DNA from 2 places in the Bacillus sp. DX3.1 genome. Region 1 is predicted to be linked to the other one. Evidence: predicted binding sites of a transcription regulator. Region 1 holds the regulator's gene; the other holds the start of a gene.

The links. Region 1 encodes Rex, which represses fermentation and respiration genes when NADH is low (regulators of the CRP and FNR family bind a similar motif). Its sites were predicted from a motif close to TTGTGAAATATTTCACAA; they were not measured.
Region 2: QRE67_RS23445 (L-lactate dehydrogenase) is a predicted target of Rex. The motif match lies at 3,890-3,907, and genes of this name have one in related genera.

What each region holds. Positions count from the first base shown of each region.
Region 1 is NZ_CP128153.1:274,699-279,743, forward strand. Features, by position in the region: gene tsaD (tRNA (adenosine(37)-N6)-threonylcarbamoyltransferase complex transferase subunit TsaD) at 1-1,006, shown strand, start outside; gene QRE67_RS01550 (ABC-F family ATP-binding cassette domain-containing protein) at 1,437-3,362, opposite strand; gene QRE67_RS01555 (redox-sensing transcriptional repressor Rex) at 3,545-4,174, shown strand; gene QRE67_RS01560 (YdiK family protein) at 4,202-4,402, opposite strand; gene QRE67_RS01565 (CPBP family intramembrane glutamic endopeptidase) at 4,405-5,045, opposite strand, start outside.
Region 2 is NZ_CP128153.1:4,645,297-4,650,341, forward strand. Features, by position in the region: gene QRE67_RS23425 (arsenate reductase family protein) at 1-69, opposite strand, end outside; gene QRE67_RS23430 (hypothetical protein) at 396-929, opposite strand; gene QRE67_RS23435 (phosphatase PAP2 family protein) at 1,071-1,724, shown strand; gene QRE67_RS23440 (PTS sugar transporter subunit IIC) at 1,800-2,813, opposite strand; gene QRE67_RS23445 (L-lactate dehydrogenase) at 2,834-3,784, opposite strand; gene QRE67_RS23450 (spore coat protein) at 4,043-4,291, opposite strand; gene QRE67_RS23455 (hypothetical protein) at 4,305-4,490, opposite strand; gene QRE67_RS23460 (hypothetical protein) at 4,801-5,045, opposite strand, start outside.

The DNA of each region.
Region 1 (5,045 bases):
TACAATTATACTTGGTATTGAAACGAGCTGTGATGAAACAGCTGTAGCAGTTGTCAAAAATGGAACAGAAATAGTAGCAAATGTAGTGGCTTCACAAATTGAAAGTCATAAGCGTTTTGGCGGGGTTGTACCAGAAATCGCATCTCGTCATCATGTAGAACAAATCACAGTTGTATTAGAGGAAGCATTAAAAGAAGCGAACATCTCATTTGAAGATATTGATGCAATTGCTGTAACGGAAGGGCCGGGGTTAGTAGGTGCACTTTTAATTGGTGTAAATGCAGCAAAAGCGGTTGCTTTTGCTCATGATATTCCGCTCATCGGTGTTCATCATATCGCTGGACATATTTATGCAAATCGCTTAGTAAAAGAGTTACAGTTCCCGCTGTTGTCACTTGTTGTATCAGGAGGGCATACAGAGCTTGTTTATATGAAAGAACATGGTTCGTTTGAAGTAATCGGCGAGACGAGAGACGATGCTGCAGGAGAAGCATACGATAAAGTTGCACGTACGTTATCGATGCCGTATCCAGGTGGGCCACATATCGATCGTCTTGCTCATGAAGGAAAGCCAACGATTGATTTACCTCGTGCATGGCTCGAACCAGATTCTTATGACTTTAGCTTTAGTGGATTAAAATCAGCAGTTATCAACACTGTGCATAACGCAAAACAACGCGGGGAAGACATTGCACCAGAAGATTTAGCAGCTAGCTTCCAAGCGAGTGTAATAGATGTATTAGTAACGAAAGCAGCCCGTGCAGCAGAAGCGTATGATGTGAAACAAGTGCTCCTTGCTGGAGGTGTTGCAGCTAATAAAGGACTCCGTGCTCGTTTAGAGGAGGAGTTTGCAAAGAATGAAAATATTGAGCTAATCATTCCGCCATTATCTTTATGCACAGATAATGCAGCAATGATTGCAGCAGCTGGAACGATTGCATATGAACAAGGAAAGCGTGCGACATTGGCATTGAACGCAAATCCAGGATTAGATATTGAAGCATAGTTATACACAAAATTAACCACAACCTGTGGATAAAACCCATATTATCTGTTGATAATATGGGTTTTTATTGTGTATATAAAATGTGGATAGTTTTTATGTTAATTGTGGATAATGTGGAAAAGATATTTTATCCCCTCATAATATAAAGGTGGATATGTGTATAATGTTGTGGATAACTCAGAAGAAGTCGGACGTTCGACTAGGATATTCTTATGTATATTTTAGTTATACTGTATCTCTGATTTATCCCGCTATTTGCGGGCAGTAAAACCCCCACTGATTAAAGTTTCACTTTATAAAGTGGAACTATTACCGATAGCATATGGGGACATAGTAAACTGTTTTTGTGCCATATCGGGCATTGGACTTAAAAAAAAGGAGATGACTTTGAGTCATCTCCTTTTTTCTTCGTATATGAACGACAGAGGGCTTATACGTGTAATTCTTCCCATTCTGCCATATATTTTTCTAGTTGCTCTTGCATCGTTTGTTTGGCTGTTGTAATTTCGCTAGCGCGTTCGTAATCGGCATACACTTCCGGCAGACAAAGTTGATCTTCTAATTCTGTAATTTCTTCTTCTAGTTTCGCGATATTTTCTTCTAATTCTTCAATTTTTCGTGAGCGTTGACGTTCTAACTTTTTACGTTCTTTTTCCTCAAGGTAATTTATCTTTTCTTGAGCAATTTGTTTTTGGGCGGGTGCATTTGTTTCTAATTGTTCAAATTCTGCCCGTTCAAACATTTCATTTTTCTTTTCCACATAGTAATCGTAATCACCTAAATATTCCTGTGCACCATCTGCTGATAATTCAACGACTGTTGTCGTTACACGATTGATAAAATAGCGATCATGGGAGACAAATAAAAGAGTTCCTGGAAAATCGATTAAGGCATTTTCTAAAATTTCTTTGCTATTTAAATCGAGATGGTTCGTTGGCTCATCTAGAATGAGTAAATTGGACTTTTGCATCATTAATTTTGCTAGGGCCAATCTTGCCTTTTGTCCACCGCTTAGGGAAGAGACTGGTTTTAACACATCGTCTCCTGAGAATAAAAAGTTGCCGAGTAGGGTGCGAATCTCTTTTTCAGGTTGCATTGGATATTCATCCCAAAGCTCGTTCAGAACACGCTTTGATGATGTTAAGTTTGCCTGTTCTTGATCGTAGTATCCGATGGAGGCATTAGAACCGAAAGAAATGTCTCCACTTAATGTCTCGATTTTATTTACAAGTGACTTTAGTAATGTAGATTTCCCAATTCCGTTTGGTCCAACAAGTGCCACACTGTCTCCTCGTGTTAATCGTACATTGACATGTTCAATAATCGGTTCTTGATTATATCCAATGGAAACGTCTTTTACTTGTAGCACATCATTCCCACTTTGCTTTTCGATATCAAAATGAAAAGATGCTGATTTTGAATCACCTAATGGTTTGGTCATCAGTTCCATTCGTTCTAATTGTTTACGGCGACTTTGGGCACGCTTTGTTGTAGAAGCACGAGCAATATTTTTTTGGACAAAGTCCTCTAATTTTGCAACTTCGTCTTGCTGCTTTTCATAGCGCTTCATGTCCTGTTCATAGAGTGCGGCTTTTAAGTCTAAATATTTACTGTAGTTTCCGACGTAACGTCTACTTTCTTTGTTAGAGATTTCATATACTTGTGTGACAAGTTTGTCTAAAAAGTAGCGATCATGGGAAACAATTAGAATAGCGCCCGGATAGCCTTGTAAGTATTGTTCTAGCCATGTTAGTGTATCAATGTCTAAATGGTTTGTCGGCTCGTCTAAAATAAGCAAGTCTGGTTTTGTTAATAGCAATTTACCAAGAGCTAACCGCGTTTTTTGACCACCGCTTAATGTGGAAATCGTTGTTCCATGCGTTTCTGCTGGAAAACCAAGGCCGCTTAAAATAGAGCGAATATCCGCTTCGTATTGATAACCGCCTTTATCTTTATAATCCAGTTGCAATTGATCATAGTCAGCGAGCAATTTTTCATATGTAGTAGCGTTTGAGAAGTTTTCTTTCTTACCCATTTCTTGCTCTAACCTTCGAAGTTCTTTTTCCATGTGTTGTAGATGCGTAAAGACAGTTAATAATTCATCCCAAATGGTCAATGAAGTTTCTAAACCGGTATTCTGGGCTAAATAACCGATGGAAACGTCTTTTGGTTTTATAATTTCACCATCGTCGTGAGAAAGTTCCCCTGCAATAATTTTTAATAGTGTAGATTTTCCAGCTCCATTTCGGCCGACAAGGGCGATGCGATCTCTTGTTTGTACTTCAAGTTTAATGTTTGCAAGGATTGTTTCGGCACCGTACAATTTAGAAAGTCCGTTTACTTGTAATAAAATCAATTTTTTCACCTCAAATAATTTCTTAACTTTGCCATGTTATATTTCTCAATCATACTAAAAATAGTGTATAGTTTAAAATAAAGAGAGAAGTCTCTCTCTATTATACAAGGAAAGTCTTAAGTGCTAAACTTCTGTATTTGTTCAAATTACATGAACAGAGATAGGAGGAGAGGAGTGGTTTTATGGATCAGCAAAAGATTCCACAGGCGACTGCCAAACGATTGCCTCTATACTATCGATTTATCCAAAACTTATCCCTTTCTGGTAAGCAACGTGTATCATCTGCGGAATTAAGTGAAGCGGTGAAGGTAGACTCCGCAACAATTCGTAGAGATTTTTCATATTTTGGGGCGTTGGGAAAAAAAGGGTACGGCTATAATGTGAATTATTTACTGTCGTTTTTCCGAGAAACGCTTGATCAAGATGATATAACACGTGTAGCACTTATTGGAGTGGGTAATTTAGGGACCGCTTTCTTACATTACAATTTCACGAAAAATAATAATACAAAAATTGAAATGGCTTTTGATGTAAATGAAGAGAAAGTTGGAAAAGAAATCGGAGGAATTCCTGTATATCATTTGGATGAACTTGAAGAACGTTTGAAAGATGATATACAAGTGGCAATATTAACAGTACCTGCTACTGTTGCACAAGCTGTGGCAGATCGATTAGCTCATACAAACGTACATGGAGTTTTGAATTTCACACCAGCACGGTTAAATGTATCAGAGAATATAAGGATTCATCATATTGATTTAGCTGTAGAATTACAAACGCTGGTTTACTTTTTGAAAAATTATCCACAATAAAAACGCAGGGGAAATCCCCCTGCGTTTTTATTGTTCTTTTTTTGTTTTCGTTTTGAATTTTACTAAGATAAGGCGAAGTGCTAAATTAAAATCTATTGTCGCCATACCAGCAAGCAGTAGCGTATAAAAATTCCAGATTGTATCTTCAACATTAATAATTGCTAAGTATGTAAAAATACATCCAAGAAGGAAATACAGTGCTGCCATGAACAATGGTGAGTTCCTCATATTTAAAATCCTCCGATAAATCCTTGCATTTTTTCTGCTTCTTTTATCATTTCTTGTATTTGCTCATTACTTAATGCGACTTGAAATAGTGCAACTAATGTATTCATGGCAACGTGAGCCATGATGGGAACGATAATTCGTTTTGTTTTCACGTATAAGAAGGCGAAAACAAGACCCATAGCAGTGTATACCAATAGGTGCGTAAAATCAAAGTGGATAGCTGCGAATACAAGTGAACTAATGATAGCTGCGATAAAGAAATTAAACCTTTTATACAGTGTGCCAAATAAGATCTTTCTAAAGACAATTTCCTCTAAAATAGGACCTAGTATAGATACAACAATGAGGAACCAAGGAGTGGTCCTTGCTATTTCCATTAAACGCTCTGTATTCTCAGAGCCTGGCTTAATACCTAACAAACGCATTTCGATCGTACCAGCAATCGTTTGAGAAAAGAAAGCTAAAAAGAATCCGATAAAGATCCAACCAATTGTTGCGGGAATACTTGCGCGTTTTGTATCTAAACGGCTTTCGCGAATATCCGTTCTGAGTAACCACAGTACAATGCATAATGCAATGAGAAAGCTAATAATTGCCCAGTGGCCAGTCATAAGTTGTATTTTTTCATCTCGTGTTAAACCGC
Region 2 (5,045 bases), 810 kb from region 1:
TGCCTCAAACCATTTCTTTGCTTTTTGACATGTGCCACACTTTGGATATGAATAAAATGTTACTGTCATAAATTCACCTACTTTTTACTAACCTTTACCTTTATCATATAGAAAATAGTTTATTATTTCAAACGATTCTTCTCCGAACTTTAACTTATTTCGCGACAACTCTCTTATATCCTGCAAATTTTTCTTATTTTTCCGCCATTTTTAGACGGATAAGGATCATAAAAATATATAAATTTTTTCTCACTTGATTCAATTTGTACACTTTACACCGAACATATCTCTTAAACAAACGTTTATTTAACCTGAACGATTCAGCAACAAGATGAGATTTAGATTTAGCGCGAAAATCCTGAATAAAAAATAGGAAGCCCCAAACCTAGAGCTTCTCATTGTTTACTCAAATAATCTGCAATCGTTTGAAACACGTATATATACATATTATGAAGACTTTGCTCCGAAATCGTATCATTGTATAAACCAGTGCCCCAAAACTGTCCTTCACCATTTTCCAAATTTACAAACCCTTGTGTATACATCATTGCCTTATCTGCCTGGGCATTGTTATAGTCTAAATCTTTTTCTATAAAAATCGTATATGGCTTATCCTTTAGACCAATAAAAAATACTGGCTTTTTTAGCGTTAAAAATAGATCTGTATATTTGTCTTCTGATGCTGGCTCAAAATACTCTTTCATAACGAGAAATCCATCGACTTCCCCAGATTTCTCCTTCATTTCATCTAACTTTACCTGTACAAACTTTATATTTCTAAACGTGTCATTAGGTGGTTCACCGATAACCCCAATCTTTAGTGCTCTTCCGTTATATTCTAAAACAGATGCCTCATCCTTTTTCTCTGCACATCCAGCTACTCCTAGACATAGCAATATAAGAAACAACAAACTAAATGAACGTTTCATCCCTAATCCCCCCATTACAAGTCAAGTGACAAAGATGTAAGGTAAATCCAGAAAAATGTAAGTAAAATCGATAGCCCATTTTGAGTTTCTATATTATAATCAACTGGATTTGCTTACATTACTAAAACATAGGAGATCATCATGAAAAAATATAAACTTTCATCTCTTCTTCCATTAAGTTATATACTTCTACTCGTACTCGTAAGTCCCCTTTACGATGTACTCAATAAATCTGACACTCCTGCTGTTGATGTCACAACAATAGTCGATAATTGGATTCCGTTTGTAAAAGTATTTATTATTCCGTATTTACTTTGGTTTCCCTACTTATACGGTGCTTTAATTTACTATTGTTTTGCTGATCGCAAGCAATATTACGTTACACTAAGCAGTGTCATTCTTGGAAAACTTACGTGCTTTTCAATTTATTACATGTGGCAAACGACAGTACCTCGTCCAGAAGTAGTAGGAACAGATGTGTTCTCAAACTTAGTTCGCTATATTTATAGTATTGATCAACCCGTAAATTGTTTTCCGAGTATTCACGTCTTAACAACATTTGTAATTATGTTAGCCGCTTATAAGCGAAGAGAACAGCACAGATGGGAATATTGGATTCTTACTTTCTTTGGTTCACTCATCATTTTATCGACGTTGCTCACAAAACAGCACGCCTTTCTAGACGCTGTTTCAGGAATCGCCGTTGCCAGCACACTATACTTTGGCGTACAACTAATACTAGCAAATCGACAAGAAACTGTTACGATTCCCGCTGGTCAGCAATATAAAATGTAACAAAAAAGCAGACTGTAGCTTCTTCAGTCTGCTTTTTTCTATATGAAGGAGATTTTCAATATAAGGAAGTCTTAATTAAGATTGCGGTACAGTCATGTCGCCAGATTTAATACGACCTGCTTTTCGTAGTACCATATAAAGGATATAAGAAACAGCTACCGGGATTACGATATAAGTAATGACCATTGCCGGTACAACGCCGAATCCTTGGCTGGAAATTAAATTAATTGGTGCAATGAGAGAACTTAATCCAAGACCTGCAATTTCTTTACCTGCTTCCAATTGGAAGATCAGTGCCGATACAGGGCCAACTATTGCGCTGGCAACGACAGTTGGGACGAGAATCATTGGATTTTTAGTAATGTTCGGCAACTGTACTTTTGGAGTACAAAGTGCTTGTGCTAAAATACCACCTAAGTTGTTTTCTTTAGCGGAGATAACAGAGAATCCAATAAATTGGGCTACACATCCTGCAAGTGCTGCACCACCTGCAACACCGTCTAGGCTAAGTGCAATTGCTAAAGCCGCTGATGACGCTGGAGAAATTAGTAATAGTCCCCAAACAACCGCAAGTACGATGGAAGCGATAAATGGACTACCTGCTGAGCTATCTTTAATAAATGCTCCGATTGCATTTAATACAGGGCTAATATTTTGAGATAACCAAATACCGACTACACCTGAACCTAATATTGCTGCAAACGGAACAAGCATCATATCTAAAGCAGTTTTTCCACTTAATCGTTTACCGATATAAACTGCTAAAGTTGCTGTTAATAATGCTCCGATTGGCTCACCAGTTTTAATGATTAGACCAGCTTCAGTAATCGAAATTGATCCAGCTCCAATCGCTCCTGCAACCATTGCTGAGAAAATGACGAGTCCATTTGCTCCAAGCATAAAAGCAATTCCTGCTCCAATTGCTGGTGCCATCAGTGATTTCGCCACAACTCCGATTGTAATTAACATCGGGATATCAACGATTCTTCCTATATTTTCTATCAGCAAACCAATTCCGAGGGATACGAAAATCCCTTGTGCAATTCCGGCAGATCCTTTGAATATACGAGACATGATATATTCCTTCATCTGTTTCACCTTCTCCTATTTTAGTAACCGATTGTTTTCATGTAGTCACGTAAAATATCATTTGATTTTGCAAATCGGCTTTCTTCAGCTTCTGATAAGTTCAGTTCAACAACTTCTTTCACGCCATCTCTTGTAATAATTCCTGGCACACCTGTACAAATATCATATTCACCATATTCACCATCTAGGATTGCTGAAACGGCAATCACGCGGTGATCATCATTAAAGATAGATCTTGCAATATAAGCAAGTGAGTTACCAATGCCGTAATAAGTAGTTCCTTTACGCTTATAAATCTCCCAACCAGCTTTTGCAGTTTTTTCTACAATCTCATCAAAATCAAATTCACCAAAACGCTCTTTTTGCTCTTCTAAAATTTGCAAGATTGGTTTGCCGCCAACTGTTACATGAGACCAAGCAACCATTTGTGAATCACCATGCTCGCCCAAAGAATACCCATGGATACTACGAGGATCCACTTCAAGCATTTCAGATAAAATTGTAGTTAGACGGGAAGAATCTAATGATGTTCCAGTACCAATCACACGATTTCTTGGTAATCCAGATAATTTCCATACTTGATAAGTAATAATATCAACTGGATTAGATGCTAGTAAGAAAATCCCATTAAATCCACTTTCCATTACTCCTGATACAACACTTTCCATAATCTTTGCGCTTGCTCCTAAAGTGTCCAAACGACTTTGTCCTGGTTTTGGAGCTGGTCCGGCTGTAATAATAACAATGTCCATATCTTTACAGTCTTCATAAGTACCTGCGTATACTTTTGTTCTTGTATTTGTAAAATTAATGCAGTGCGATAAATCCATCGCTTCACCAACTGCCCGTTCATGATTTATATCAATTAATGCTAATTCTTCACAAATACCTTGATTCACAATTGAATACGCACAGCTTGATCCAACTAACCCAGTACCAATAATTGCGATTTTTCTTGTGTTTCTATTCATAAGAATCTCCCCTATTTCATAATATAATCTTCGGTGTTGGTTATATTTCGTTTTATCTTTATATTCTTTATTATAAGGATTCTCACTATAGAAACCATGGATTCTTTGTGAATTATCGAACAAACTTTATGTACACTTTGTGAAGAAAGGATTCATACTTATGTCATATTTGTTACTTCAAAAAAAATACCGTATATATTGCTCTTGACACACAAAAAACGAGTACCACTTATGATCGCAGTACTCGTTTTCACATGATTATTGTGTGCTTAGTTGACTTTTCAGTTGCTGTACTACCGTTGGATTGGCAGGGGCAGCTGGTTGATAATATCCCTTTTGCAATGCATATTTATATACGTTACGTTGTCTTGTTTCATCTTGATTGCGAATGTGAATCAGCGTTTGATGTAACTTTTCATCATTCGATTCTGCTATGTAATTCGCATAACTAGTCAAACTAGCATTTAATTCCGATAAATAATCGTTAACCATATCTTTTTCGTTCATATTCTACACCCTCCTAGCCTAAAAAGGACATTAATTGTTGTTTTGTATTTCTTGCAGCTTGCGCATCTTGCTGTAGCATTTGTTTCAATTGAGGATCTGTACACTGCTGCGCATACTGATCTAATTTGTTCGCAACTGTCGCATGTCCCCCAATAAGATGGCGTAAATTTTCAAACTCAAGCTCTGTTAAATTTGGCATAATAAAAACCTTCCTTTCTCTGTTCATTCACCATTTAGTATGTATTTCTTTTCGAATTGTATGCACCAAAAAGCTCTCTTCATGAAAATTGTGGAATGAAGTTTAAGCCTCTTCTACATTTTGAAATTTCTTTATATAGAAGTTTCTTGTTTCTACTTTCTACTAAATGTAAACTTTAATCAGTGGGGGTTTTCTTCATCCCCCCACTGATTATCAGCCCTCACCAATCGGGCTTTTACGGGCAGTTTATCTCCTACCTAAAAAGAAGAGTTTTATATCGGTTTTTTAATTTGTATTTATATATTTAAAATTAAACAACTCGTCGAATGCTAATAACATCTAAACTTGTAACATTAATATTTGCTGCATTATCAACCCAAATAAGAAATCCATTTTCTATACGAATAAAAACTCCTGTTCCATCAATCGTAGTTCCACCTGAAACGACTGCAATTCTATCCCCTTCTCTTAAACCATCCAATCTTCTCCCAGAATTACCCATTCTTTCTACCTCCTCAATTTTTCTTCTTTTACTTCTACATTCATTACATTCGC